Regions from separate parts of the Enhydrobacter sp. genome, predicted to be linked through region 2. Evidence: riboswitches for the same ligand, from Rfam matches in the RefSeq annotation. Region 2 holds a riboswitch; the other holds the start of a gene.
What was found. Region 2 has a riboswitch for thiamine pyrophosphate ahead of OJF58_RS06815 (FAD-dependent oxidoreductase). Riboswitches for the same ligand answer to the same signal wherever they lie in the genome.
Positions count from the first base shown of each region.

Region 1 (11,194 bases), 470 kb from region 2:
CGATATAGAGAAAGATGTTGAGGAGCACGGTGCCGATGAAGACGAGGATCGTCGCCCGGGGATGGCGCAGGACCACGGCGAGCGTGCGGCCGTAGAAGGCCTGGACGGCGGCGAAGATGCGCTCGCCGGTGCGGGCGAACCAGCCTGGCCGCGCCTCGGTCTCGGCGCGCGGTGGCCGCAGCACATAGGCGCACATCATGGGCGTGGTGGTGAGCGACACCACCATCGAGATCATGATGGCGATGGTGAGCGTCACGGCGAACTCGCGGAACAGGCGGCCGACGATGCCGCCCATCAGCAGGATCGGGATGAACACCGCGACCAGCGACAGGCTCATCGAGATCACGGTGAAGCCCACCTCGCGCGCGCCCAGCAGCGCCGCCTGCCGGCGCGGCATGCCGTTCTCGACATGGCGGGATATGTTCTCGAGCACGATGATCGCGTCGTCGACGACGAATCCCGCCGAGATGGTGAGCGCCATCAGCGACAGATTGTTGAGGCTGAAGCCCATCAGGTACATGACGCCGAACGTGCCGACCAGCGACACCGGCACGGCGACCGACGGCACGAGCCCGGCCCGCACCGAGCGCAGGAAGGCGAAGGTCACCAGCACCACGAGGATGACGCTGAGCGTCAGCGCGCGCTCGACCTCCTTGAGCGACGCGCGGATGGTGATGGTGCGGTCGCTGGCCAGCAGCACGTCGATCTCGGGCGGCAGCGCGGCCTGCAGCTCGGGCAGCACCGCCTTCACCTCGTCGACGGTCTGGATGATGTTGGCGTTGGGCTGAAGGTAGACGATCACCAGCACCGACCGGCGGCCGTTCGCCTGCCCCTCGTTGCGCACGTCCTCGACCGAGTCCACGACCTCGGCCACGTCCTTCAGCCGCACCGGTGCACTGTTGCGCCAGGCGATGACGAGGTTGCGGTAGTCGTCGGCCACCCGCGACTGGTCGTTGGTGTAGATCTGGTAGCGCCGGTCGCCGACCTCGATCGCGCCCTTCGGCGCGTTGGCGTTGGCCGCGGCGAGGCCGGCACGCACGCTCTCGAGGCCGATCCGGTACTTCGCCAGCGCATCGGGATTGAGCTCGACCCGCACCGCGGGCAGCGAGCTGCCGCCCAGCGTCACCTGCCCCACCCCGGTGACCTGGCTCAGCCGCTGCTGCAGGACGTTCGACGCCGCATCATAGAGCTCGCCCTGCGACATCGTCTCCGAGGTCAGCGCCAGGATCACCGCCGGCGCGTCCGCCGGGTTGATCTTGCGGTAGATCGGATTGGAGCGAAGGCTGGTCGGCATGTCCGCGCGCGCGGCGTTGATGGCAGCCTGCACATCGCGCGCCGCCCCGTCGATCTCGCGCGACAGATCGAACTGCAGCACGATGCGGGCGTTGCCGACGGTGCTGGTCGAGGTGATCTCGGTCACGCCGGCGATCGCTCCCAGCCGCCTCTCGAGCGGCGTCGTCACGCTGGTCGCGACCGTGTCCGGCGACGCACCGGGCAGCGAGGCCTGCACCAGGATGGTCGGGAAGTCGACCTTGGGCAGCGGCGATACCGGCAGGGCGATGAAGCCCATGAGGCCGGCCAGCAGGATGCCGGCCGTGAGCAGCGTGGTCGCGACCGGCCGGGCGATGAAGACGGCCGAGAAGCTCACGGCTGGAAGCCCTCCGGCAGCTCGGTGGGCGTCGGTCCCTGCCCGTCCGCCAGCGGATGGGCCGGCGTGTCGAGCGGCAGGCCGCGCAGGCGCCGGGCAATGCGGTCGAAGGCAAGGTAGATCACCGGCGTCGTGAAGAGCGTCAGCAACTGGCTCACGATCAGGCCGCCGACGATGGTGAGGCCGAGCGGATGACGCAGCTCCGAGCCGGTGCCGGTGCCGAGCATCAGCGGCAGCGCGCCGACCAGGGCGGCAATGGTGGTCATCAGGATGGGCCGGAAGCGCAGCAGGCAGGCCTGATGGATCGCCTCGAGCGGCGCCTTGCCCTCGTTGCGCTCGGCATCCAGGGCGAAGTCGATCATCATGATCGCGTTCTTCTTGACGATGCCGATCAGCAGCACGATGCCGATGATGGCCACGACGCTGAGATCGTCGCCGGCGATCATCAGGGCCAGCAGCGCGCCGATGCCGGCCGACGGCAGCGTCGACAGAATCGTGACCGGATGGATGTAGCTCTCGTAGAGCACGCCCAGCACGATGTAGACCGTGACGATGGCGGCCAGGATCAGCATGAGCTGGCTCCTGAGCGCCTTCTGGAAGGCGAGCGCCGCGCCCTGGAAGTGCGTCGAGATGGAGCGCGGCATGCCGATCTCCCTCTGCGCCGCCGTGACGGCGTCGACCGCGGCGCCGAGCGACGCGCCGGGCGCGAGGTTGAAGGAGATCGTGGTCGCGGGGAACTGGCTCAGCCGGTCGAGCCTGAGCGGCGCCGTCTGCTCCTCGAAGGTCGCGATTGCCGACAGCGGCACCTGCTTGCCCGAGGTCGAGCCGGGAAGATAGAGCTTGTTCAGCGCATCGAGCGAGCGCGCCATCGACGGCTCGAGCTCGTAGATCACGCGGTACTGGTTGGACTGCGTGTAGACGGTCGAGACGATGCGCTGGCCGAACGCGTCATAGAGCAGGTTGTCGACCGTGGCGGCGGTGATGCCGAAGCGCGCCGCCGCGTCGCGGTCGATCTTGATGAACATGGCGAGCCCCTGGTTCTGCAGCTCGCTGGTCACGTCGACGAGCTCGGGAATCTGCGCCATGCGCTGCACCAGCCGCGGGACCCAGGTGTCGAAGTCCTTGGGGTTGGGGCTTTCCAGCACGAACTGGTACTGGGTGCGGCTCACCGTCGAATCGATCGTGAGGTCCTGCGACGGCTGCATGTAGATCTGGATGCCCTGGACCGACGCGGTCTCGCGCACGATGCGGCGGATGATCTGGCTCGCGGTCAGGGAGCGCGCGTCGCGCGGCTTGAGGTTGATCAGCATGCGCCCCGAGTTGAGCGTGGGGTTGCTGCCGTCGACGCCGACGAAGGAGCTGAGGCTCTCGACGTCGGGGTCCTTCAGGATGGCCTCGGCCAGCGCCTGCTGACGCTCGCGCATGGCGTCGAAGGAGACGGTTTGCGGTGCCTCGGTGACGGCCTGGATCAGGCCATTGTCCTGGACGGGGAAGAAGCCCTTGGGAATGGCGACATAGAGCGCCGCCGTCAGCACGACGGTCGCCACGGCCACGAGGAGGGTGAGCGTTTGATGGCGGAAGACGACGACGAGGCCGCGGTCGTAGAGATCGATCAGCCGGCCGAACCAGCGGGCTCCCAGCGCCTGCGCCTCCGGATGGGCGGAGACCGCCGCCGGCTGCTGTCCCGCCGCGGACCGGCGCTGGCCGACATCGCGCCGGCGCAGGAGTTGGGCGCACATCATCGGCACCAGGGTCAGCGATACCACGGCCGAGATCAGGATGGTGACGGCCAGCGTGATCGCGAACTCGCTGAACAGCCGCCCCACCACGTCGCCCATGAACAGCAGCGGGATCAGCACGGCGATCAGCGAGACGGTGAGCGACACGACCGTGAAGGCGATCTGGCTCGAGCCCTTCAATGCCGCCTCGAACGGCTCGTCGCCCTCCTCGATGTAGCGGGCGATGTTCTCGATCATGACGATCGCGTCGTCGACCACGAAGCCGGTCGCGATGGTGAGCGCCATGATCGACAGGTTGTTGAGCGAGAACCCGGCGAGATACATCACCGCCAGTGTGCCGACGAGCGACAGCGGCACCGACAGGCTGGGGATGATGGTGGCGCGCCAGTCGCCCAGGAACAGGAAGATGACCGCGACGACCAGCAGCACCGCGAAGGAGAGCTCGATCTGCACGTCGCGCACCGAGGCGCGGATGGTGACGGTGCGGTCGGTCAGCACCGACACGTCGATCGACGGCGGCAGCGTGTCGCGAAGCTGCGGCAGCAGCGCCTTGATGCTGTCGACCACGGCGATGACGTTGGCGCCGGGCTGGCGCTGCACGTTCACGATCACCGCCTGGTCGGTGTTCATCCAGGCGATCAACCGGTTGTTCTCCTGGCCGTCGTCGACCGTCGCCACGTCGGAGAGCCTGACCGGCGCGCCGTTGCGGTAGGCCACGATCACGTCGTTGAAGCGCTCGGGATCGGTGATCTGGTCGTTGGCGTTGATCGAGTAGCTGCGCGTCGGCCCGTCGAAATTGCCCTTGGGCGTGTTGACGTTGGCGTTGGTGATGGTGGTGCGCAGGTCGTCGACATTGAGGCCGTAGGCGGCGAGCGCCGTCGGATTGGCGCGGATGCGGTAGCCCGGCTTCTGCCCGCCCTCGAGCGTGACCAGGCCGACACCGGCGACCTGCGAGATCTTCTGGCCGAGCCGCACATCGATCAGGTCGTAGACCTTGGTGAGCGGCTCGGTCTTCGACGTCACCGCGAGCGTCAGGATGGGCGCGTCCGCCGGATTGACCTTGGCGTAGATGGGCGGCGCCGGAAGGTCCGCCGGCAGCAGGTTGCCGGCGGCATTGATGGCCGCCTGCACCTGCTGCTCGGCGATGTCGATGCCGAGCGACAGGCTGAACTGCAGCGTGATCGAGGACGCGCCGGCCGAGCTGGTCGAGGTCATCTGGTTCAGGCCCGGCATCTGCCCGAACTGGCGCTCCAGCGGCGCGGTGACGGAGGACGTCATCACCTCGGGGCCGGCGCCGGGATAGAGCGTCAGCACGCGGATGGTCGGATAGTCGACCTGCGGCAGCGCGGCGAGCGGCAGGAACCGGTAGGCGATCAGGCCGGCCAGCATGATCGCCACCATCAGGAGGGACGTGCCGACCGGCCGCTCGACGAAGATGCGCGACGGATTCATGTCGCGACGGCGTTACTGGTTCGATTGCGCCGGACGTCCGGCGCCGCCCCTGGCCGGGCGGGCCTGGGCGTCCTCACGGCTATCGCCCGGCGCGGCGGCGACCGGTCGCGCCGGAACGCGGATCTTGGAGCCCGCGCGCAGACGGTCGGTGCCGTCGACCACCACCCGGTCGTTGAGCGCCAGCCCTTTCGCTATGGCGATCTTCTCGCCGTCGCTGACGCCCGTCTCGACGACCGCGATCTCGACCGTGTCGTCGGCCTTGACGCGATAGACAAACGTGCCCGGTTGTCCCCTCTGGATCGCCGCCACCGGCACCACCAGCGCGTCCCGCACCGTGTCCACCAGAAGCCGGATATTGACGAACTGGTTGGGAAAGAGCGCTTCGTCCTTGTTGTCGAACATCGCCCGGAGCTTCACCGTGCCGGTGGTCGTATCGATCTGATTGTCGGTGGTGGCGAGCTTTCCCACGCCCAGCTCGACCTTCTGCGCGCGATCGAGCGCCGTCACCTGCAGCGTGGCGCCTTCGCGCAGGCGCTTGCGCACCGCAGGCAGCGCATCCTCGGGAATGGGGAACAGCACCGACATGGGTTGCATCTGGGTGATGACGCAGATGCCGGTGGCGTCGCCCATCGAGACATAGTTGCCAGGATCGACCAGGCGCAGCCCGATCCTGCCGTCGGTCGGCGCCACGATCCGCGTGTAGACGAGGTTGAGCTTGGCCGAGTCCACGGCCGCCCGGTCCGTCACCAGCGTGGCTTCGTACTGCCGCACCAGGGCGGCCTGGGTGTCGTAGGTCTGCCGGGCGACCGAATCCTGCGCCACCAGCTTGCGGTAGCGCTCGAGGTCGAGCTGCGCGTTCTTGAGGAGCGCCTGGTCCTTCTCCAGCGTGCCGATGGCCTGCTGGAGGGCGACCTCGTAGGGCCGGGGATCGACGACCGCCAGCAGGTCGCCCTTCTTGACCGCCTGGCCCTCGGTGAAGGCGACCTGGACGAGCTGGCCCGTGATCTGCGTCTTCACGGTGACGGTCGCAAGCGGCGTGACCGTCCCCAGCGCGCTGTCGACGATCGGAATGTCGCCCTTCACGACCGTCGCCAGGCCCACGGTGACGGCCTGGCTCGCGGCGGTGCGGTTGCCCCGGTTCGGGGGCGCGGAGCCCGAATGGCTGAAATACCACGCGGCGCCGACGACGACCGCGAGCCCCACGCCGATCCCTAGCAGGGTGCGCCGTCGATTCATCGCCCGATGAGCCCCAAAAGCAGGTCCTTTCCGCTATACGCAGGGACTGCTCGGAGTCTCCCCCAGCCGCGAGGGGGGCGCAAGGCGACCGGCCGGTCCGGCTGGCTTGTCCGGGACCGGCCGGAACCTGATCAGTCGGCGGCCTTGTCGGGCACGTAGAGCGCGTTGCCGCCGGCTTTGAACTTCTCGCTCATCTCCTTCATGCCCTTCTGGGCATAGTCGCGGATGTCCTGGGTAATGCGCATGGAGCAGAACTTCGGCCCGCACATCGAGCAGAAGTGCGCGGTCTTGTGCGCTTCCTTGGGCATCGTCTCGTCGTGGAACTTCTCGGCCGTCGCCGGATCGAGCGAGAGGTTGAACTGGTCGCGCCAGCGGAACTCGAACCGCGCCTTGCTGAGCGCGTCGTCGCGCAGCCGCGCCGCCGGATGGCCCTTGGCGAGGTCGGCGGCGTGGGCGGCGATCTTGTAGGTGATGACCCCCACCTTCACGTCGTCGCGGTCGGGCAGGCCGAGATGCTCCTTGGGCGTGACGTAGCAGAGCATTGCCGTGCCGTACCAGCCGATCATGGCGGCGCCGATGCCCGAGGTGATGTGGTCGTAGCCGGGCGCGATGTCGGTGACGAGCGGCCCCAGGGTGTAGAACGGCGCCTCGCCGCACTCCTTGAGCTGCTTCTCCATGTTGACCTTGATCTTGTGCATGGGGACGTGGCCCGGCCCTTCGATCATGACCTGGCAGCCCTTGTCCCAGGCGACCTTGGTGAGCTCGCCCAGGGTCTCGAGCTCGGCGAACTGCGCGGCGTCGTTGGCGTCGGCGTTCGAGCCCGGACGCAGCCCGTCGCCCAGCGAGAACGACACGTCGTACTTGCGCATGATGTCGCAAATGTCGCCGAAGTGCTCGTAGAGGAAGCTCTCGCGATGCTCCGTCAGGCACCACTGCGCCATCATCGAGCCGCCGCGGCTCACGATGCCGGTGACACGGCTGGCCGTCAGCGGCACATGGGCGAGACGCACGCCGGCATGGATGGTGAAATAGTCCACGCCCTGCTCGCACTGCTCGATCAGCGTGTCGCGGAAAACTTCCCACGAAAGCCTGGTCGGATCGCCGCCCACCTTCTCGAGCGCCTGGTAGATCGGCACCGTGCCGATCGGCACCGGCGCGTTGCGCACGATCCATTCGCGCGTGTCGTGAATGTTGCGGCCAGTGGAGAGATCCATCACCGTGTCGGCGCCCCAGCGGATCGCCCACACCATCTTCTCGACCTCCTCCTCCATCGAGGAGGTGACGGCCGAGTTGCCGATGTTGGCGTTGATCTTCACGAGGAAATTGCGGCCGATGATCATCGGCTCGAGCTCGGCGTGGTTGATGTTGGCCGGAATGATGGCGCGGCCGGCCGCCACCTCCGCACGCACGAATTCGGGTGTGATGAACTCGGGTAGCGCCGCGCCGAAGCTCTCGCCGTCGGCCAGCCGTTCGCCGGCGAGCTCGTGCGCGCGTTTGCGGCCGAGATTCTCGCGTGCGGCGACGTAGATCATCTCCCTGGTGATGACGCCCCGGCGCGCCCATTCGAGCTGAGTGATCGGCTTGCCGTCGAGGCCGCGCAGCGGGCGCGGGGTGTCGGGGAAGGGCTGCAGCGCCGAGGCCTTTACGTTGCCGTTGTCGATCGGCTGGATCGGACGTCCCTCATATTCCTCGACGCCGCCGCGCGCCTGCACCCAGCCGCGGCGCGTGCGGGCGAGCCCCTTCGTCACGTCGATCGCGATGGCGGGGTCGGTGTAGGGGCCGGTCGTGTCATAGACCCGGACCCTGGGCTCGCTCGGCTCGCTGAGCGTGATCTCGCGCAGGGGCACGCTGAGATCGGGCGCCTCCTCCGGCGTGACGTAAATCTTCTGCGAGGCCGGCAGCGGCCCGGTCGTCACCTTCGGTGTGGCGATGATGGTGTCCATGACGAGGGATCTCCCATGACAAAAGGACAGAAGGAGATCCGGTGTGTCGTGCAAAGGAAGGCATCCTGTCCCTTCGCCGGCATGACCCGGATCAGGTTCAAAGGGTCACCGCGCTAACCACGGCTGATGGACCGCGGCGATCGGTATCTCAGCCCCTTGTCGGGGCCCCCCTTGGACGGGCTGCATCCTAGCCCGAACCGCCGCGGGAAAAAACCCGGTCCCGGCCGCCACCCGAATCACCTCTTGTCATCCGCTCCGTCAACCATAATATCAGAACTCGAATATCAGCGAGGAGCATTGCGATGTCCGCCCGCCGCATTAGCTACCAGGAGTTCACGAAGACCGCCCCCGCCGCGCAGGCGGCTCTGCTGGCCATGGGAAAAGCCGTCGAGCAGACCGACCTCGACAAGCAGCTCGTGGAGCTGGTGAAGCTGCGCGTATCGCAGATCAACAATTGCGCCTTCTGCCTGCAAATTCACCTGACCGCCGCGCGGCGGATCGGGGTGCCGCAGGAAAAGCTCGACCTGGTGGCCACCTGGGAGGAGGCGGGCATCTTCACGGCCCGAGAATGCGCGGCGCTCGCCTGGGCCGAGCGACTGGCCAGGCTTGCCGGCCATTCGGTCTCCGACGCCGCCTACGCGGCGGCGCGCGAGCATTTCGGCGAGGACGAGCTCATGTGGCTGAGCGTCGCCATCGCCAACATCAACGCCTGGAATCGGCTCGGCGCGGCCTTTCGCTTCATCCCGCCGATCGCAAAACAGGCCGCAGCCTGAAAGGTCAGACGGGCCGCAACGTCAGGGTGAAGACGGCTCCCCCTTCCGGCCGGTTCGCCACCGTCACGCTCCCGCCGTGTGCTTCGGCCACGCGTGCCACGATGGCAAGGCCCAGGCCGCGACTCTCGGCCCTGGCGCGATCGCGACGCCAGAAGCGGCGGAAGATCGATTCGCGGTCGGCCTCGGCGATTCCCGGTCCGTCGTCGAGCACGCGCACGGTTCCGTCCTTGCCGATCTCCACCTCGATCGACACGCCTGACGGGGTATGCCGGATGGCATTCTCGATCAGGTTACGGACGGCGCGAAACAGCGCCTCGGCCTGGCCGTGCACCCAGACCGGGCCGGACTCGCCGGTCAACGCTATTGTCTTCGACATTTCGACAGCCAGCGGCGCCATGAAGCTCACTGCGTCGGCGCAGACGGCATGGAGATCGGCTTCAGCCTCCTTTCCGACGACAAATGTCTCCAGCTCGGCAATGTCGAGGACCTGGTTGACGGTGTGCGTCATGTCGACGAGGTCGGTGCGCAAGGCGTTTCGCACCGGACCTGGATCGAGCGAGTCGACGCGCGCACGCACGATGGCGAGCGGCGTGCGCAGCTCGTGCGCCATGTCGGCGGTGAAGTCCCGTTGCGTGCGCAGGCCCCTTTCGAGACGATCGAGGGCATGGTTCACCGCTCGGACCAACGGCGCGATCTCGCTCGGCATGGTCTGTTCGGGCAAGCGCAGCTCGGTCCGCTGCGGCCCGATCGCCGCCGCTGTCGTCGAGGCTTCGCGGACCGGCTTCAACGCCCGGCGGAAGATCAGGATGTCGATCAGCAGCAAGGCCAGGAGGATGGGAAAGGTGATCCAGGCGACGCGCGGATAGAACGACCTGACGACATCGTCGACAATGACGTCGCGATGCGCCAGGTCCTGCCCGACCTGGATCGACACCAGCCTCTCGCCGATCGGCCGCACGACCGTCACACCGAACAAGGTCGAGGCGCCGCCGCCGCGGGTGGACCACTGGCCGACCGACGTCTCGTCGGGCGCGAACAGCGCCCTACCGTCGGCACGCGATGAGAACAGCACGCGCCGCTGCGCGTCGAGGATGGCGAAGGCGTAAAGGCCATAGCTTGGCGAATAGAGCGGCCGCGCCTCGGCCGGAATATCGAGGACGAGCTTGCCGTCGGGATTCAGGCGCAGGAAGGTCGAGATCGTCTGCGCCTCGGCGCGCAAGGAATCCCGCAACAGGTCGTTGGCTGCCTGGTTCAGCAGCCAGTGAAGCGCCAGCGGCATCAGGATCGATGTTGCCGCAAGCGCCAGCACATGCAGCACGACGATGCGTGCGATGATCGAGCGGAAGCGGATCATCGCCCCTTCCTAGGATTTGTCCTCGGCCATCAGATAGCCCACGCCGCGGACCGTATGGATCTTCACCGTGGCCCCGGCGTCGACCAGCAGCTTGCGCAGGCGATGGACGTAGACCTCGACCGCGTTCGATGCGACCTCGCCAGAAAGGCCGAACAGGTGGTCCTCGAACAGCCGCTTGGGCGCCACGTTGCCGCCGCGGCGCAGAAGGATCTCGAGCACCGCAGTCTCGCGGGCCGGAAAAGTGCGCACCGTGCCGTCGACGAGGACCTGCCGCCCTTCCGTGTCGAGCGCGATATTGCCGAAGGTGAGCAGGCGTCCCAGCAGATTGCCCGGGCGACGCAGCAGGGCCTGCAGGCGGGCCACCAGCTCCTCCATCGCGAACGGCTTGGCGAGATAGTCGTCGGCGCCTTCACGCAAGCCGGTGACCCGATCGGTGATGGCATCGCGGGCAGTCAGCACCAGCACGGGCGTCGCGTCGCCGCCGCGTCTCATCTCGCGCAGCAAGGCGAGGCCGTCCTCGTCCGGCAAACCGAGGTCCAGCACGACGGCGGCGAAATTCATCGCGCCGAGCGCACGCCGCGCATCCGCGACAGTGCCGACCGAATCCGCCGCCAGGCCGCCCTGCGACAGCCCCTTGGTCAGGAGCGGCACCAGCTCCGGGTTGTCCTCGACGAGAAGCACTCTCATGGATCGGCGCAGCCGCTTTGCCGCGGCTCCGCCGGCACTCTAGCACGCAATCACGGACGAGACCTGCCCGGCTCGATCGGACGGATGCTTGACCGGCGCGCGAGGCGCCGGGAAAAGGGGGCGATGCCCTCTTCGGACGACTTCATCGATCTCGGCGATCGGACGCTGCGTCTGCGCCGGCTCTCGCCGCGACGAACGGACGGGCTCGACCGCACGACGCTCGTCTTCCTGCACGAGGGGCTGGGCTGCATCGAGATGTGGCGCGACTTTCCGCAGAAGCTTTGTGACGCCACGATGTGCTCCGGCATTGTCTACGACCGCACCGCCTACGGCCGGTCGAGCCCCTGGCCGGCCGATCCGGG
Region 1 is NZ_CP126889.1:1,796,483-1,807,676, forward strand. Features, by position in the region: gene OJF58_RS09065 (efflux RND transporter permease subunit) at 1-1,648, opposite strand, end outside; gene OJF58_RS09070 (multidrug efflux RND transporter permease subunit) at 1,645-4,839, opposite strand; gene OJF58_RS09075 (MdtA/MuxA family multidrug efflux RND transporter periplasmic adaptor subunit) at 4,852-6,075, opposite strand; gene thiC (phosphomethylpyrimidine synthase ThiC) at 6,207-8,018, opposite strand; TPP riboswitch at 8,069-8,200, opposite strand; gene OJF58_RS09085 (carboxymuconolactone decarboxylase family protein) at 8,321-8,791, shown strand; gene OJF58_RS09090 (ATP-binding protein) at 8,796-10,145, opposite strand; gene OJF58_RS09095 (response regulator transcription factor) at 10,155-10,832, opposite strand; gene OJF58_RS09100 (alpha/beta hydrolase) at 10,956-11,194, shown strand, end outside.
Region 1: it holds a riboswitch for thiamine pyrophosphate, as region 2 does, so the genes downstream of both, thiC (phosphomethylpyrimidine synthase ThiC) here and OJF58_RS06815 (FAD-dependent oxidoreductase) in region 2, are expected to answer to the same signal.

Region 2 (11,194 bases):
ATCCGTTGCTTGCCCTGGCGCTCGGTCAGTCCTTCCGACGGGCAATGGCGGCCATGCTGGAAGCGGCCGCACTGCCGAGCGAAGGCTTGGCCGGGGCGCTGCGGCAGAACGGCCTTCTGGCCATTCACTACGCCGTATCGCGCGTATTCGACCGCGATGAAACGAATGATCTCTCGAAGACCATGGCCGCCCTCGACCATCGGCTGAAGACAGCGGAGAGATGGGCACAACTATTTGAAAGTTATAGGTTTTCCTCTCGAAGACGAGCGCCTGACACGCCTGCGCCATGAATATTTTGTGCAATGCACAAAAGCCTCTTGACTTCGCGGCTGCAAAACATAGATTTCGCTCCGTTGTGCAGTGCAGCATGACACCGACTTTTCAGCCCAGCCCAGTCGTCTCAGGAGATTTCCCATGTACACCAACGGCAGCTTCAAGAACCCCTTCACCGATTTCGACTTCAGCAAGTTCGCCGGCGACTTCAAGTTCCCGGTGGTCAACGTCGAGTCGATCGTCGAGAGCAATCGCAAGACCTTCGCCGCCATCACCACCGCCAGCAGCTCGGCCGTCGAGTCGCTGAAGACCATCGCCCAGCGCCAGGGTGATATGGTCCGCACCGCGCTGGAGGACCTCTCCAAGCACGGCAGCGAGGTCCTGGCCGCCGCCACGGTGGAGGAGAAGGCCGCCAAGCAGATAGACTTCGCGAAGAAGAGCTATGACGCCGCTCTCGCCAATGCCAGGGAGCTCGGCGACCTCTATGCCAAGGGCCAGACGGAGGCTTTCGGCGTGATCAACGAGCGCATCACCGAGCTCGCCGACGAGGTCAAGGCCGCGATCGCGAAGAAGTAAGTCCGCGAGCCGCGCTGATCGCATGGGCCGTCCTGCGCAGGACGGCCCTTTTCTTTTGGCCGATCGTCCGTAGGGTTCGGGCCATGACCACCATCGCCTATGACGACTTTGCCAAAGTCGACATCCGCGTCGGCACCGTGCGGGCGGCGCGTCCGCTCGACGGCGCACGCAAGCCCGCGATCGTCCTCGAGATCGATTTCGGGCCGGAGATCGGCATCAAGAAATCCTCGGCCCAGCTCACCACGCACTACTCGCCGGAAAGCCTGGTCGGCCGGCAGGTCGCGGCGGTCGTCAATTTCCCGCCGCGCCAGATCGGCAAGTTCATGTCGCAGGTGCTGACGCTCGGCTTTCCCGACGACGGCGGCTCGGTGGTGCTGATCGTGCCGGACAAGCCGGTCCCGAACGGCGGCAGGCTCTTCTAGAAGACCTTGTGGATCCAGCCGTACGGATCGGGGGTGCGGCCGCGCTGGATGCCGACCAGCGTCGCCTTCAACTCCTCAGTCTTGGCGCCCGAGCCGCCGTTGCCGATCCTGAATTCGCCGTCCTTGCTGCGCACCGTGCCGATCGGCGTCACGACCGCGGCAGTGCCGCAGGCGAAGGCCTCGCGCAGGCGGCCGGTGCCGGCATCGCTGCGCCACTGATCGATCGAATAGCGTTCCTCGCGAATCTCGAGACCCTTGTCTTTGGCCAACGTGATCAACGAGGAACGGGTGATCCCGGGCAGGATCGTGCCGCCGAGCGGCGGGGTCGACAGGGAGCCATCGTCGAAGATGAAGAAGACGTTCATGCCGCCCAGCTCCTCGACCCAGCGCTGCTCCTTGGCGTCGAGGAACACCACCTGGTCGCAGCCGTGGCGCGTGGCCTCGGCCTGGGCGAGCAGGCTCGCGGCGTAGTTGCCGCCGCACTTGGCGACGCCCGTGCCGCCCGGCGCGGCGCGCGTGTAGTCGGTCGAGACCCAGACCGACACCGCTGGCGCGTCGGTCTTGAAGTAGGCGCCGACCGACGAGGCGATCACCATGAAAAGGTAGTCCGACGAGGGCTTCACGCCGAGGAAGACCTCGGTGGCGAACATGAACGGGCGCAGATAGAGGCTGCCGTCGCCGTCCGGTATCCAGGCGCGATCGGTGCTGACCAGCAGATCGCAGGCATCGAGAAAGGCCTTCTCCGGCAGCACGGGCATGGCCAGCCGCTCGGCCGATCGCTGGAAGCGCCGGGCATTCTCCTCGGGGCGGAACAGCGTCGCACCGCCGTCGGCGGTGCGGTAGGCCTTCAGTCCCTCGAAGATCTCCTGGGCGTAGTGCAGGACGGCGGCGGCGGGATCCATGGAGATCGGCGCGCGCGGCTCGATCCTGGCATCGTGCCAGCCCCGGGAATCGCTGTAGCGGATGGTCACCATGTGGTCGGAGAAGACGCGGCCGAAGCCCGGATTCTTCAGGAGCTCCGCGCGCTTGTCGGCCGGAGTCGGCGACGGATGCGGCACGCGGGCGAAGCTAAGCGACTGGGTCTTGGACATTTTTTCTCGAAGCTGGTTGCCGGCACTATAGCACAGGGCGGCCGGTCACAAGCATGTCGGGGCTCAGAGCGGAATTCTCACCGCCACGCGCAGGCCGCCGAGCGGCGAGGCGGCCAGCGACACGTCGCCGCCATGGCTGCGCGCCACGTCGCGCGCGATGGTGAGGCCGAGACCGACCCCGCCGGTATCGACATTGCGCGACTCGTCGAGGCGGTAGAAGGGGCGAAACACGTCCTCATAGCGGTCGGGCGGGATGCCAGGCCCGTCGTCGTCGACAATGACCTCGACCGAGGTGCGGCCGCGAACGGCCTGGATTTCGGCGCGCGTGCCGTGGCGCAGCGCGTTCGAGAGAAGGTTGGTGAGGCAGCGCTTCATCGCCAAGGGCCGCAGCTCGACATGCATGTCGCCTTCGAAGCTCAGTCCGACATCGGCATTGTCGCGTCTGGCTCCGGCGACCACCTCCTCGAGGATCTCGGCGAGATCGACCGGCGCCGTCTCCTCGTCGCCCTCGCCGCGCGCGAAGGCGAGATAGCCCTCGATCATGCGCTCCATATCGGCGACGTCGTCGTTCAGCTCCCGGGTCTCGGGCGAGTCGGGCAGGAGTGCGAGCGAGAGCTTCATGCGCGTGAGCGGCGTGCGCAGGTCGTGACTGACGCCCGCCAGCATCTCGGTGCGCTGCTGGATGGAGCGGCTCAGCCGGATGCGCATGGTCTGGAAGGCGCGGGCGGCGTTGCGCACCTCGCGCGTGCCGCCGGAGAAGGCGAAGTCGGGAATGTCGCGCCCCTTGCCGAGCGCATCGGCGGCGACCCCGAGATGCTCGATCGGCACCAGCTCGCGGCGCATGAACCAGATGGCGAGGCCGAACAGAACGAGGGCGAGGCCGAGCTGCGCCAGCACGTAGGCGAAGCTCGAGCCGAAGGTGAGGCGAAGGTGCGGCACCCGCACCGTCATGATGTCGCCGTTGTTGAGCTGGACCTCGAGCAGGAGCTGGTCGCCGCCGACGTCGTTGTCGATGAAATAGGGTCGCTTGAGATCGGCGTCGAGCGCTCCCTGCACCTCGCGCCCCACGATGTCGTAATGATCGGGCGGCTTCCACTGCTCGATGATTCCCCGGCGGAAGCTCACATCCATCAGGAGATCGACCTGCGCATGGTGGATGATCCAGCGTCTGTGCGCCTCGTCGGGGAAGTCGTGGTGCAGCGCGATCAGCGCCCTGAGATCGCGCACCAGCAGGAAGGCCAGCCGATTCGTCACATTGTCACCGCGCTGGCTGTAGAACCACCAGGCGCTGAGTGCCTGCAGGAGCAGCATCGGCACCACGATGATGATCAGCGCGCGTGCGAACAACGTCTGGGGCGAGTGGCGATCGGCCCACACCGCGATCGTCTCGAACAGATCGCTGATCCGTCTCATCGGGAACGACTCAAGCATCGACAAGGCGATAGCCCTGGCCGCGAACGGTGCGAAGGTAGCGCGGAAAGCCGGGGTCGGGCTCGATCTTGCGGCGCAGCCGCGTCACCTGGACATCGATCGCGCGTTCGTTCATTCCGCCGCCGACGCTTCGGCACAGCGCTTCGCGGCTCAGAACCTCGCCCATGTGCGCGCTCAGCGCGCGCAGCAGAGCGGTCTCGGCCTCGGTCAGCGGCATACGCCTGCCGTTCTGCGTGAGTTCTCCCAGCTCCAGATTGAACTGCATCGGCCCGAAGGTCACGTTGCCGGCGGCGATCTCGGTCGGCCGGCCGCGCCGCAGCACGCTCTGGATCCGCAGGAGGAGCTCGCGCGGCTCGAAGGGCTTGCCGAGATAATCGTCGACGCCCGCCTCGAGGCCGGCGATGCGGTCCCTCGGCTCGCCTCTTGCCGTCAACATCAGAATCGGCACGGTATCCGTGCGCCGCAGCTCGGCCGCGAAGTCGAGGCCCGTCTCGCCCGGCATCATGACATCGAGCACGATCAAGTCGAAATCGAGGACAGCCAGCCGTTCGCGGGCCTCGGCGGTGCTGCCGGCCACCGTGACGCGCAAGGCGTTGCGCGAGAGAAAAGACTTCAGGAGATCGCGCAGGCGCGTATCGTCATCGACGACCAGAATATGGGGCTTGTCGGCTGTGCCATCCATGCCGGTCAGCGGCCGCCCGCTCGCACGCGCTTGTCGATCTCGATGCGCTCGACGGGATCGAGAAGGCCGAGCAGCACCTTGCGGAAGCCGTCGACGGCCTCGGCGCCGGTCTCGCGATAGGCGCGCGCGAAGCGCTGGCTCTGCCGCTCGGTCAGCTCGCGCTCGAGTGCCTGGCCTTTTTCGGTGAGCCACAACCTGCGCTCGCGCCGGTCCCGCGGGCCGCTCTTCTGCTCGACATATTGCTGCTCGAGCAGGTCCTTCAGCACGCGGCTGATCGACTGCTTGGTGACCTTGAGGATCGACAGCAGGTGCCCCACGGTCTGGCCGGGATGGCGGCCGATGAAATAAAGCGCGCGATGGTGCGCGCGGCCCAGCTGGTAGCGCTTGAGATGCTGGTCGATCTCGAAGGTGAAGTCGCGATAGGCGTAGAACATGAGTTCGATGCCTTGTCGCAGCTCTTCGTCACGCAGAAACAGCGGGTTAGCGGGAGGCCTCGTTTCCACCATCACGGACATGTCTTCTGCGTTGGCGGCGGCACTATAGAGCGTCAGAGCTCTCGTTGACACCGCGCACTGATCGCCGAACTCACGGCCATCCGTCGATCGTCAGGGCCGAAGCGTTAGCGGACTTGGCGCTGCCTGGAAACAGCAGTCTTGACTAGGTCAGCAGTATTGACATATTTGGGTCAAAGATTGCGTACGAGGGTGGCTGAAAGACCGCTTCGGGATCATTTGATCGGAGAAATGGCAATGTCCTTAACAATGGCGGATCGCGACGGCTGGATCTGGTGCGACGGGGAGCTGGTTCCCTGGCGCTCGGCGAACATGCATGTACTGACCCACGCGCTGCACTACGGCTCGGCCGTGTTCGAGGGGGAACGGGTCTACGAGGGCCGAGTGTTCCGGCTCGCGGCCCACAGCGCCCGGCTGATCAACTCGGCCCGCCTCCTCGACTACGATCTGCCGTGGACGCGCGAGCAGATCGACGAGGCCACACGGGCGGTGGTGAAGGCCAACGCGCTCGCCAGCGGCTATGTCCGGCCGATCGCCTGGCGAGGATCGGAAGTGATGGGCGTGTCGGCAATCGGCACGACGGTGCATCTCGCCATCGCGCCATGGGCGCAGGAGGGCCGCCTCTCGGTGCAGCCGAAGCCGGGCGGCATCAAGGTCACCATGGCCGGCTATCGGCGACCGTCGCCGGAAGTCGCGCCGGGTGGCGCCAAGGCGGCCGGCCTCTACATCATCTGCGGCATCGAGAAAGACCGCGCCCTCAACGCTGGCTTCGATGACGCCCTGATGCTCGACTGGCAGGGACGGCTCGCCGAGTCGACAGGCGCCAATGTCTTCCTGACGATGGGCGGCAGGCTGGTGACCCCCAAGGTGGAGAACTTCCTCGACGGCATCACGCGGCGCGCTGTGATCGGCATGGCGCGAAAGCGTGGATGGACGGTCGAGGAGCGCGCGGTGATGCCATGCGAACTGGATGACGCGGCCGAGATCTTCCTGTGCGGAACGGCGGCCGAGATCGTGCCGGTCGGCGCCATCGATACACATCGCTATCAGGTCGGGCCCATGAGCGGGACCTTGATGGCCGACTACGCCGAGCTGGTGCGCCAGCCGGATTGCGAGGGCTTCGGCGAATCCGGGCATTTCGCGCAGCCGGCATCTGCGAAGGCGGCATAGCGCGACGGCTTGACAGGGTGGCCTTGCCGCAGTCTGTTTACCATATGTCCGAGGGGTGTCCGGTCTCCGCGAGGAGGCTGGTCTGAGACAGCCGGAACGGCTGAACCCTTTGAACCTGATCCGGGTCATGCCGGCGAAGGAACGGGAGCCAGCGGTTGAGCCAGTCGAGCGTCATTGTCGTAGGTGCCGGCGTCGCAGGACTTTGTTGCGCGCTCGAGCTCTCCGAAAGTGGATATGCCGTCGAGGTGGTCGAGCGCGGCCGCGCGCTGGGCGATGGCTGCTGCTCGTGGATGGCGGGCGGCATGCTGGCGCCGTGGTGCGAGCGGGCCACCACGGAGCCGGCGGTCGCCCTGCGTGGAGCGCCGTCGATCGACTGGTGGGTGCGCCACTTCGCCGGCACGGTCCGCCAGGGAAGCCTCGTCGTGGCGCAGGCCCGCGACATGGGCGAGCTCTCGCGCTTCGCCGGGCGCACCGGGAATTTCCAGTGGGTCGACGGGGAGCGCCTTGCCGAGCTCGAACCCGATCTCGCCGGCCGCTACCGCCGCGCGCTGTTCTTTCCCGATGAAGGGCATCTCGATCCCCGTCGGGCGCTGGCGGCGCTTGCCGATGCCTTGCGCACCCGCAGCGTGCCGATCCGCTTCGGCGTCGACTTTTCGCCCGCAAGATCGCGGCACGGCCTGATCGTCGATTGCCGGGGGCTCGCGGCAGGCGACGCGCTTTCGGATCTGCGCGGCGTGCGCGGCGAAATGCTGGTGATCCGGTCGCGCGATCTCGAGTTCTCTCGGCCGGTGCGCATGCTGCATCCGCGCATCCCGCTCTACGTCGTGCCGCGCGGCGCGGGCATATTCATGGTGGGCGCCACGATGATCGAAAGCGAGGCGCGCGGCGGCCCGACGGTGCGCTCCGCCGTCGATCTCCTGAACGCCGCCTATGCGTTGCATCCGGCGTTCGGCGAGGCGGAGATCCTCGAGATCAACGCCGATGTACGGCCGGCCTTTCCGGACAACTTGCCGGCGGTGCGGCAGAAAGACCGGATCCTCTATGCCAATGGCCTTTATCGTCATGGCTTCCTGCTGGCGCCCGCGTTGGCGCGCGAGGTGGCCGAGCGGACGGCCGAGTTGCTTCCTTCCCTGGAGACCATCGATGCGGATCTACGTGAACGGCGACCAGCATGAGGTTGAGCCCGGCACGCTTGCGGGCGCGCTGGATATCCTGGGTTACGGCGGGCGGAAGATCGCGACGGCGGTGAACGGCCGCTTCGTTTCCGCCAGCCTGCGGCCCACGACCAGGCTTGTCGACGGCGACAAGATCGAGGTCGTGGCGCCCATGCAGGGGGGCTGACCGATGGCCTTCTACGGCGTCGAACTGAAATCGCGGCTGCTGCTCGGCACGGCGCGCTACCCTTCGCCCAAGATCCTGGCAGAGGCGATCCGGGCGTCGAGGGCGGAGGTGGTGACCGTTTCCCTGCGTCGCGAAGCGGGACCCGAGCGAGCCGGGCAGAGCTTCTGGTCGCTGGTGCGCTCGCTCGGCGTGCGGGTGCTGCCCAATACCGCGGGCTGCCACACGGTGAAGGAGGCCGTCACGACCGCGCACATGGCGCGCGAGCTCTTCGAGACGTCGTGGGTCAAGCTCGAGGTGATCCGCGACGAGGACACGCTGCAGCCCGATGTCTTCGGCTTGGTCGAGGCGGCGCGCGTGCTGGGCGAGGAAGGCTTCGAGGTCTTTCCCTATACGACCGAGGATCTCGCGGTGGCCGACCGCCTCGTCGAAGCGGGCTGCCGCGTGCTGATGCCGTGGGGCGCGCCGATCGGTTCGGCGCGAGGCCTCAACAACGTCTATGGCCTGAAAGCCTTGCGCGCCCACTTCCCCGACGTGCCGCTCGTGGTCGATGCGGGGCTCGGCGTGCCGTCCCATGCGGCGGCGGCCATGGAGCTCGGCTACGACGCCGTGCTGCTCAACACTGCCGTGGCCGAGGCCGGCGATCCCGTGGCGATGGCCAGGGCCTTTGCGCTTGCCATCGAGGCCGGCCATACGGCGTTCAGGGCCCAGCCGATGGAGCCGCGCGACATGGCTGTCCCGTCGACGCCCACCATCGGTCGGGCGGCGCTGGGAGATTGACCATGATCGACCGCTTCTATCCCGTCGTTCCCGATGCCGATTGGGTAGCGCGGCTGGTGCCGGCGGGTGCCCGCTTCATCCAGCTCCGCATCAAGGACCAGCCCGATGAAGAATTGCGTCGCCAAGTGCGGGTGGCCAGGGCAGTGTGCGCCACGCATGGCGCCGACCTCATCGTCAACGACTATTGGCAGATCGCCATCGACGAGAAATGCACCTGGGTTCATCTCGGCCAGGAGGATCTGGTGGGCGCTGACGTGAAGGCGATCCGTCGCGCCGGCCTTCTGCTGGGCGTGAGCACGCACGATCACGCCGAGCTGGAGAAGGGGCTCGCGGCCAATCCCGACTATGTGGCGCTCGGCCCGATCTATCCGACGCTGCTCAAGAAGATGCCGTGGGCGCCGCAAGGGCTGGAACGAATCGGCGAATGGAAGAAGCTGATCGGCAACAAGCCCCTGGTGGCGATCGGCGGCCTGACGGTCGAGCGCGCCAAGCTTTGCCTCGCGGCCGGCGCCGACTCGGCTGCGGTGGTGGGCGACATCGTCAACCATGCCGATCCGATGGGCCAGACCAAGGCGTGGCTCGCCGCCACGCGCGTGCCGGCATGACGGACCGGTACGCACGGCAAACGGTTCTCGACGAGGTCGGTAGCGCAGGCCAGGCTCGGCTTGCGGCCGCCTCGGTGCTGGTCGTGGGCGCCGGCGGCCTCGGTTGCCCGGTGCTGCAATATCTCGCCGGCGCGGGCGTCGGTACGCTGCTGATCGTCGACCACGACACGGTCGAGGAGAGCAACCTCCATCGCCAGCCGCTCTACGGCATGGCTGACATCGGCAAGGCGAAGGCCGAAGCGGCCGGTGCGATCCTGCGCCGGTTCAACCCGGATCTTGCCGTCGAGACGATCGTCGAACGTCTCACGCCGCAGAACGCTTCGGAACTGGTCGCGCGGGCGGCCGTGATCGTCGACGCCGCCGACAGCTTCGCGGTGACCTACATCCTGAGCGATGCCTGCGCCGCGGCGGCCAAGCCGCTCGTGAGCGCGTCGGCGATCGGCCTTACAGGCTATGCCGGCGCCTTCTGCGGGGGCGGACCGAGCTATCGCGCCGTGTTTCCCGACGTGTCCATCGACGGCGGAACGTGCGCGACGGTCGGCGTGCTCGGTACGGCCGTGGCGGTGCTGGGCGCCCTGCAGGCGCATCTGGCGCTGCATCTCCTGTTGAAGCTCGAGCCCACGGTGCTCGGTCGCGTCGTGACCTTCGATGCAAAGAAGCTCGCCTTCGGCGGCTTCGGCTTCGAAGGCAGTCCGGAGCCGGAGGCGGCCGTGCCCTTCATCGCGCCTTCCGCTGTCGGTCCGGACGATCTCGTCGTCGACCTGCGTGGCTTAGACGAGGCGCCCGTCTCGCCGTTCGCCGGCGCAAGACGGCTCGATGTCGACCATGTGGAGGAAATCGTCACGCAACCTCCGCCCTCGCAACGCATTGTCCTCTGTTGCCGCAGCGGGCAGCGGTCCCTCATGGCGGCCGACCGGCTGCGCGGCCGGGGCCTTGCCAATCTCGCCCTGGTGGCCTTGGGGTGATCGACGGGGGCACTTGATCGACGGAGAGCTGTCATGACGCATGTCACCGATCAGACCGTGCTCAAGCATATCGAGCACCTGGTTGAGGAAGAGAAGCGGCTCTACGGCAAGGGCACGATCTCGGACGAGGAAAAGGAACGGCTTGGCTCGATCAATGTCGAGCTCGACCGATGCTGGGATCTTCTGCGCCAGAGGCGCGCCTTGCGCGAGTTCGGCCGCAATCCGGACGACGCGCAAGTGCGGTCGGCCAAGACGGTGGAGAACTACCAAGGATAGCCGGCGTAGCTCCGGCCTGGCCATGCATGCCGGACCGAGCCCGGCGGTCGCGGCGTTCAGGAGGCCTTCTTCTCCCATCGGGCGGCGGCCTTGTCGTCGCCCTCCTGTGCGTCCACCCATTTCTCGCCGGCCGGCGTTTCCTCCAGCTTCCAGAACGGCGCCTTGGTCTTGAGCCAGTCGACCAGGAATTCGCAGGCCTCGAACGCTGCCTCGCGATGGGGCGAGCCGACAATGACGAGGACGATGCGGTCGCCCGCGGCGAGTCGCCCGTGGCGGTGGACAATCAGCGTGGCTTCGAGGGGCCAGCGGCGATGGGCTTCTGCCTCGATCTCCTCCAGCGCCTTCTCGGTCATGCCGGGATAGTGTTCCAGCGTGAGCGCCTCGATAGGCTCGCGATGCAGGCCTTCGCGGACATGCTTGTCGCGGACCAGGCCGACGAACAGGGCGAGCCCGCCGATGCGCCTGTTGCTCCCGGTCAGCGCCTCGATCTCGGCGCCAACATCGAAGTCGGCTTCCTGGACCCGTACGGCCATGAGCCTATCCTCCCGTGAACGGAGGGAAGAACGCGACCTCCGTGGCGCCGGCAAGCGGCGCGTCGAACGGCGCGGTCCTTTTGTCGACCGCCGCGCCGAAGGCCGCACCTTCGGCCAGTGCCTCGGCATGTCCGTCGCTGCGCGTGCGCAGCCAGGCGACGAGGTCCCCTACGGTGCGCACCTCGGCCGGCGGCTCGACCTGCTCCTCGGCGACGCCGACCGTGCGCTTCATCCAGGCGAAATATCTCACTTTCATTCGGCGCTGCCCGGCGGTGCGTCCTCCGCCATGTGGCGTAGTCCGGTCCGCAGATAGTCGTAGCCCGTCACCAGGGTCAGGCCGGCAGCGATCCAGATCAGGCAGAGACCAATGGTCGTGACCCAGCTTGCCGCGGCATTCCCCACGAGCAGGAAGGCGATGGCCGTCATCTGAACGGCCGTCTTCCATTTGGCGAGCTGGCTCACCGGCAAGCCGACATGCAGCTCGGCCAGGAACTCGCGCAGGCCGGAGACGAGGATCTCGCGCGCCAGGATGATCAGAGC
Region 2 is NZ_CP126889.1:1,325,437-1,336,630, reverse strand. Features, by position in the region: gene OJF58_RS06855 (TetR/AcrR family transcriptional regulator) at 1-290, shown strand, start outside; gene OJF58_RS06850 (phasin family protein) at 415-849, shown strand; gene OJF58_RS06845 (tRNA-binding protein) at 933-1,271, shown strand; gene OJF58_RS06840 (branched-chain amino acid aminotransferase) at 1,268-2,362, opposite strand; gene OJF58_RS06835 (ATP-binding protein) at 2,426-3,775, opposite strand; gene OJF58_RS06830 (response regulator) at 3,786-4,475, opposite strand; gene OJF58_RS06825 (MarR family transcriptional regulator) at 4,481-4,909, opposite strand; gene OJF58_RS06820 (branched-chain amino acid aminotransferase) at 5,225-6,157, shown strand; TPP riboswitch at 6,199-6,316, shown strand; gene OJF58_RS06815 (FAD-dependent oxidoreductase) at 6,313-7,332, shown strand; gene thiS (sulfur carrier protein ThiS) at 7,301-7,498, shown strand; gene OJF58_RS06805 (thiazole synthase) at 7,502-8,275, shown strand; gene OJF58_RS06800 (thiamine phosphate synthase) at 8,272-8,880, shown strand; gene OJF58_RS06795 (HesA/MoeB/ThiF family protein) at 8,877-9,845, shown strand; gene OJF58_RS06790 (DUF2630 family protein) at 9,879-10,121, shown strand; gene OJF58_RS06785 (molybdenum cofactor biosynthesis protein MoaE) at 10,178-10,654, opposite strand; gene moaD (molybdopterin converting factor subunit 1) at 10,659-10,910, opposite strand; gene pgsA (CDP-diacylglycerol--glycerol-3-phosphate 3-phosphatidyltransferase) at 10,907-11,194, opposite strand, start outside.